Regions from separate parts of the Varunaivibrio sulfuroxidans genome, predicted to be linked through region 2. Evidence: riboswitches for the same ligand, from Rfam matches in the RefSeq annotation. Region 2 holds a riboswitch; the other holds the start of a gene.
What was found. A riboswitch is a leader RNA that binds a small molecule or an ion and turns the genes downstream of it on or off. The one in region 2 is predicted to bind cobalamin.
Positions count from the first base shown of each region.

Region 1: linked by a shared signal. The riboswitch ahead of P3M64_RS02595 (energy-coupling factor ABC transporter permease) and the one ahead of cbpA (modified peptide precursor CbpA) in region 2 are both predicted to bind cobalamin.

Region 1 covers NZ_CP119676.1:574,215-577,625, reverse strand. Annotated here, with positions in the region: gene P3M64_RS02605 (nitric oxide reductase activation protein NorD) at 1-1,045, shown strand, start outside; gene rpe (ribulose-phosphate 3-epimerase) at 1,101-1,754, shown strand; cobalamin riboswitch at 1,868-2,084, shown strand; gene P3M64_RS02595 (energy-coupling factor ABC transporter permease) at 2,068-2,811, shown strand; gene P3M64_RS02590 (phosphate/phosphite/phosphonate ABC transporter substrate-binding protein) at 3,119-3,411, shown strand, end outside.
Region 2 covers NZ_CP119676.1:2,782,325-2,785,735, reverse strand. Annotated here, with positions in the region: tRNA gene P3M64_RS13065 (tRNA-Ser) at 1-61, shown strand, start outside; gene P3M64_RS13060 (DMT family transporter) at 277-1,314, shown strand; cobalamin riboswitch at 1,487-1,668, shown strand; gene cbpA (modified peptide precursor CbpA) at 1,753-1,950, shown strand; gene cbpB (peptide-modifying radical SAM enzyme CbpB) at 1,947-3,359, shown strand.

The sequences.
Region 1 (3,411 bases), 860 kb from region 2:
TCTGTCGGCCAACATTTACTTTAAGGATACCGAAATCGACTACCGAGACGATAACAGGCATATGTGGACCTTCATCGAGATGGGCGATGAAGAAGAGATGTTCGATCAGCCTGATAAGACCCAGGTCGAAGACGAAGAACAACAGAACGCCTTGCCGCCGCGTTATTACCCTGAATGGGATTATCACACCCAAAGCTATCGTCCCGATTGGGCCAGCTTGTACGAAAGCCTCCATCCCAGTGCCGACCCGGCGCGTATAGATGATCTGCTTGTTAAGCACGCCGCTTTGGCGAAGCAATTAAAGAAATTGATGGACCTGCTAAAGCCTCAGCGCTACGTCCGAATTCGTTTTCAGGAGGACGGCAGTGAACTCGACCTGGATGTGGCGTTGCGCTCTCTGCTCGATTTTAAAAGTGGGTGCACGCCCGACCCGCGCATTACGATGAGCCATCGTCACGACGGTCGGGATATCGCGGTTTTGCTTCTTCTCGATCTGTCCGAATCGCTCGACCATGTGCCGCCGGGGGGGAGCCAGAGTATTCTCGAATTGAGCCAAGAGGCCGTGGCGCTGTTGGCTTGGGCGATCGACGGTTTGGGCGATACCTTCGCCATCGCGGGATTTTCCTCAAATACGCGCCATGAGGTGCGCTATCAGCATATCAAGGGCTACGGGGAAAAGTGGGACGACACGGTGAAGGCGCGCTTGGCGGCGATGGCGGCCGGGTACTCGACTCGGATGGGTGCGGCCTTGCGTCACGGTGGGCACTATTTGTCGGCCCGCAAAGCCGACAAAAAGCTGATGCTGGTCCTTACCGATGGCGAGCCGTCCGATATTGACGTGAAGGAAGACCGCCTGCTCATCGAAGACACCCGAAAGGCGGTTCAAGAATTAGACCGTGACGGTATTTATACGTACTGTATCAATCTCGACCCCGATGCGGATAATTACGTTCGCGATATTTTCGCCAACCGCTACACGGTTATCGACCGTGTCGAGCGCTTGCCAGAAAGGTTGCCGCAACTTTTCATGGCGCTAACGAAATAGTATGAACGCGATAGTCTTAATTATATCAATAACCTAAAACAACAGAGAGGCCGCCATGACCGTTAAAATCGCCCCTAGCATTCTGTCCGCGGATTTCGCCCAACTGGGCCCCGAGGTCAAAGCCATCGACGATGCGGGATGCGACTATATCCATATCGACGTCATGGACGGTCATTTTGTTCCCAATTTGACCTTCGGCCCGCCGGTGATCCAGTGCATTCGTCCGTGGACGAAGAAAGTTTTCGATGTCCACCTGATGATCGACCCGGCCCAGCCCTATCTCGAAGAATATGCCAAGGCGGGCGCCGATATCATTACCGTCCATGCCGAGGCCGATAAGCATCTCGATCGTTCGCTCCAGGTGATTAAGGATCTGGGAAAAAAGGCCGGGGTGTCGCTAAACCCGCATACCCCGATCAATGTCATCGAACATGTCCTCGACCGTCTCGATCTGATCTTGATCATGTCCGTCAATCCGGGCTTCGGCGGGCAGGGGTTTATTCCCGAGGCGCTCAATAAAATTCGCGCGGTCAAAGAGATGATCGGCGCCCGCCCGATCGAACTGGAGGTGGACGGCGGCGTCAACGCCGGCACCGCGAAGGCGGTCGTCGAGGCCGGCGCCAACGTCTTGGTCGCCGGAAGCGCTGTTTTCAAGGGCGATGACTACGCCGCGACAATCAAGGCGATTAAAGAGGTTTACGAAAAATAACAAACCCCAGGCCTTAATGATAAGACCTTAATGACATGTGAGAGACATCCGGCCCTTTGCGGCCGGATGTCTCTTTTTCATGGGCTGGGCGTTGCCGCGCGCGATGAACTCTGATAGACAATAATGACCATTGGTTTCTCAAGGGCAAAGCCCGTGAGATGAAAAGGGAACACGGTAGGGAAGACCTCGACGGGTCCCGATCCGTGGCTGCCCCCGCAACTGTGAACGGTAGCGGCCTTTCGTAAACCCACTGGCGATTTTTCGCCGGGAAGGGGAAGGGCCTCGCGATGATCCGTGAGCCAGGAGACCTGCCATGGTTTTAGCCGGCCGCCGTATAGGGGTGGCGGCCATGTTTTTGTACGGTGGGTACGTAAAGGAAAGTAAAATGCATATCGAACCGGGTTTCGTGACGCCCGTAAAAGTCGCCATGGCCAATGTCGGCGCGCTCGCTATTGCCGGATGGGCCCTCAAGGAACATATCAAAATTTCGATTAAAAACCCCTGGTCGGTGGCCAAGCCTTTGGTCGCCGCGGTTTTCTTCACCCTTTTCATGCAGAGCTTCCACATGCAGGTCGGTCCGTCCGAACTGCATTTCGTCGGTGCGATGGCGATGTACCTGACGCTCGGGTTTATACCGACGCTGTTGGGGTTCGCCATCGGGTTGCTGCTTCAGGGCTTGGTCTTCTCGCCCTGGGATTTGGTCAATCTGGGGGTTAATTCGCTGTCATTAATCGTGCCGTTGCTGGCCGTGCATTACGGCGGCGGGCGGCGTTATTTCGCCGGCGGCGATGCGCCGCAAATTTCGTGGGCGCGTATCGTTAAATTGGATGCGATGTATTATTCCGGTGTCACCGCGATGGTCGGGTTCTGGCTGACGGTCGGCGGCGGCGAGGCGCACTTTATGGCTTGGCTGAAGTTCGCCAGTTCCTATCTTGTGCTCGTGGCGCTTGAACCCGTGTTTACGTGGACCATCGTCAAAGGATTGAAAAAAATAGAAAATTCATCCTTTGTCTCGCGTTTGTTCGCGGTTCGAGAACTGAATATCGCCGGCTCGTAAATCCACTTTTCCAGAAAAAACGCCGCCTTGGCCGTGATGGTCCAGGCGGCGTTTTTTTGACCTTATCACAGGCTTCAAACCTCGCTTACGCGCGCGCGGGTCCACTCTTTCGAGACGGTTCGGTCATGGCGCCCGTTCGAACACAAAAGTGTAATTGAGCGTTCACAGTTTCATTCAAAAACCGCAACGCCGCGCAACTAGACTTCCTCCCGTTAACGCCTATGCCGCCATCGCTTCGCGTTCCGATCCAGGGGGCGGCGAAGGGGAACGGTTCACGCCGATAGATCACATCACGGGAGAGAAAAAAATGAAGCTTCGTGTCGCCGTCATCGCCGCCGGTGCGATGGCCACCATGGCCGCCACCGCCGCCTCGGCCATGGCCACCTCGGCCGATTGCCCCAACAACGGCGTCGTCCGTTTCGCCGTCGAGCCTTACGAATCGTCGGCCCATTTGATGCCTGTTTATAAGAACCTCGGCAAACTGATCGGCGAGAAGATCGGTTGCACGGTCAAGGTGCTGATCACCACCAACTACACCGCCGAGATCGAGGCGATGCGCAACAACAAGCTGGAAATCGCGCAGTTTGGTCCGCTCGGCTA
Region 2 (3,411 bases):
GCGGTCTCGAAAACCGTTGTGCGCTTGCGTACCCAGGGTTCGAATCCCTGTCTCTCCGCCATTTTTTAAATCTCACGCCAATTCGCTTCGCTCATGGTTCCGATGGGCATGCGATGTCGGGTGGCCTCGAACGCCCCTCGCCTGCGCATTAAAACCCCTTGGGAGATAGACGCTCTTCCTTTAAATTGCTCTCAATTAAATTGCTCTCAATTAAATTGCTCTCAATTGGAAGCGCGGCCGTGGGCGGCGCGCGGATTTGACGCGTTGGACGGCATCATGAAGCTTGATCGTATCGGAATTGCTTTTGCGTTCGCCGCCGCCGTTCTTTTCGGAGCCAGCACGCCGTTGGCGAAAATGTTGCTGGCGGACACGAACCCGTGGCTTTTGGCCGGGCTTCTTTATCTTGGTTCGGGGATCGGCCTTTCCATTGTCAGGATCGTTCGCGCCTCTCGGGGTGACGCGTTGACCCGTTCCGACTGGCCATGGATGGCCGGCGCCGTCGTCACGGGAGGTATCGCCGGTCCCGTTTTTCTCATGTGGGGTTTGTCGGGAACGTCCGCATCCGCCGCCTCGCTTTTGCTCAACGCGGAGGGGGTTTTTACGGCTCTCCTCGCGTGGTGGGTTTTCCGAGAAAACTTCGATCGGCGCATCGCGCTGGGCATGGCGGCCATCGTATCGGGCGCCGTCGTCCTTTCGTGGACGGGAACGATCGCCGTGCGTTCCCCCTGGCCCCCGTTGGCCATATTGGCGGCGTGCTTGTGTTGGGGCATAGACAACAACCTGACGCGAAAGGTTTCGCTATCGGACCCGTTCCAGATTTCCGCGATCAAAGGGCTCGTCGCCGGCGCGACCAACGTTTTTCTCGCCCTCCTGTTAGGCGCGAACATCCCCTCAATTCCAACCCTTGCACTATCCGGCGTCGTCGGTTTTTTAGGGTACGGCGTCAGTCTTGCGTTATTCGTGCTGGCCTTGCGGGAACTCGGCACATCCAGAGCGGCGGCGTATTTTTCCACCGCCCCCTTTGTCGGGGCAATCATATCCGTCCCTCTGCTTGGCGATACGGTAAGCTTCTCGCTTGTTTTCGCCGGTGGATTGATGGCCTTCGGGGTTTGGCTTCACATTACGGAGAACCACGCACACGAGCATAAACACGCCGCGGTGGAACACACGCACGCCCATGTCCACGATGATAAACACCACCAGCACGACCACGAGACCCACCCCGATGGATCTCATATTCATCGCCACAGACACGAGCCCGTACGGCACTCGCATTCCCATTATCCCGATGAGCACCACCGCCACGCACACTAGGGTCAGGACCTCTTCATCTGATGCGTCTGGTTTGTGCAAAATGTCACAAGCCGAGGAGAAGACTTGCCGGAAGAGCCGTTCACTCGCAAAAGTCTTCGACGACGCTCGTGGGGCATTTTTCACAAATCCCTACGGGACGGGAGGCGTTCTCCTTGATTTTTCGACGGGTTGGTTTTATCCCTGTACTCACGGTTAACGGAACACGGTGAAAGTCCGTGGCGGTCCCGCCGCTGTAATCGGGTTTGGGGGATGTGGGCTTTACGCCCGGTCACTGATCGGCGACGCCGATTGGGAAGGCCAGTCCTTCATTATTCGCCCGAAAGCCAGAAGACGAACCGGAAAAATGGAACCTTAAGGGTCGATACCCGATGGCAAAGGGAATCGGTGGGCGCGTGCGTCTGCTGAGGCCCTTTTTTTATTTGTCACGGGAGATGACCAATGCGCAACACCTCGACCTCCGTATCCACCACGCCGACCCGGGAAAATTCCGCCGTCGATGACCCCGCCGCCGATGTCCGCGACGAAACCCAAGGCGCCCCTCTGATCTCCCCCCTGATCGCCCGGCGCAAATCGTGCGACGCAGACGGGACCGGACTGTCCCATTACATTTTGATGGATCGACAGGTTCCGCAATGAACGCGTTTGACAAAGCCGCGGTCTCGGGCTCCGAAAGGACCCGAGACCACCGCGGAGCGGCCGACGCGCCGCCCCGGTTTCACGTCTTCGACATCGACCATCCGCGCTATCGGGCGCTGATCGAACCGGACAGCGCGTTGTGGGCCCTGGTGGACACATCGAACCATGCGAAAACGGCGATCCCTCCCCGTCTCAGCCGTCTTTACGACGACACCCATGAGACATTGAACGGGGAAATGGACATGCTGCGCTTTCATCTGAAACCGTCGGCCGTTTATTTCAATCCCACCGAGCGGTGCAACCTAAACTGCTCTTACTGCTATATCCCCGGCGAAATGCGCAAACACGGCGAACATATGTCGGCGCATAAGCTGATCGACGCCCTCGCCCGTCTGAAGGACTATTTCGCCACCACCGTCCCCGAGGGCCGCTTGCCTCAAGTTATTTTCCACGGCGCCGAACCGTTACTGAACCGCGACGCCGTCTTCAAAGGCATCGAGGCTTTTCGCGACGATTTCCGCTTCGGCGTGCAGACCAACGCCACCTTGCTGGACGACGACGCGGTGGCCTTCCTAAAGGAGATGCGCTGTTCGGTCGGCCTGTCGCTGGACGCCGCGCAAAGCGCCATTGCCGACAAAACCCGCAAAACCTGGGGCGGGCGCGGCGTTTTCGATGCCGTCGAGGCCGCCATGGCGCGCCTGCGCGGTTACGAGGGTTGGAGCGTGATCTGCACCATGAGCAGCGAAAACCAGGACCATTTGATCGAGATGGTGGACTTTTTGCACCAAAATGAGGTTCCGACCTGCATGTTGAACGTTCTGCGCTGCACCATGGCGGGCGCGCGCCCCCTGCGTTCGCACGAGGAAAATCTCGCCGCCCGCTTCATCGCCGCGCTCGAACGCAGTCATGGACTTTACCGCGAGACCGGACGCAAGATGGTGGTCGCCAATTTCGCCAACATCCTGATCGCCATGCTGGCCCCGACGGCGCGGCGCTTGATGTGCGATATTTCGCCGTGCGGCGGCGGGCGCAGCTTCTTCGCCCTCGGTGCGGGGGGCGATCTGTTCCCATGCAGCGAGTTCATCGGCCTACCGGCGTTCAACGGCGGCAACCTGTTCACCGACGACATCCCGTCGGTTTTGGACAGCGCGCCGTTTCGCGCCGTCACCGAAAGGACCTGCGAGGCGATACCGGCCTGCGCCGGGTGTTCGATTCGCCACTTCTGCGGCGCGCCCTGTCCCGCCGAGGCCCATGAAATGAACGGGGCGATGGACCGGATCGGCGCATTTTGCACCTTTTACAAGGAACAAGCGCGCTACGCCTTCCGCCTGATCGCCGATCGGTGCGAGGACGATTTCCTATGGGACGGCTGGGACGACGGCGCACTCAGCCTTTTTGATATCGCCTAATCCCCATCGCGGCGCATGTAAATCGAGCGAAACGGGCGAAACAAGGGGCGTC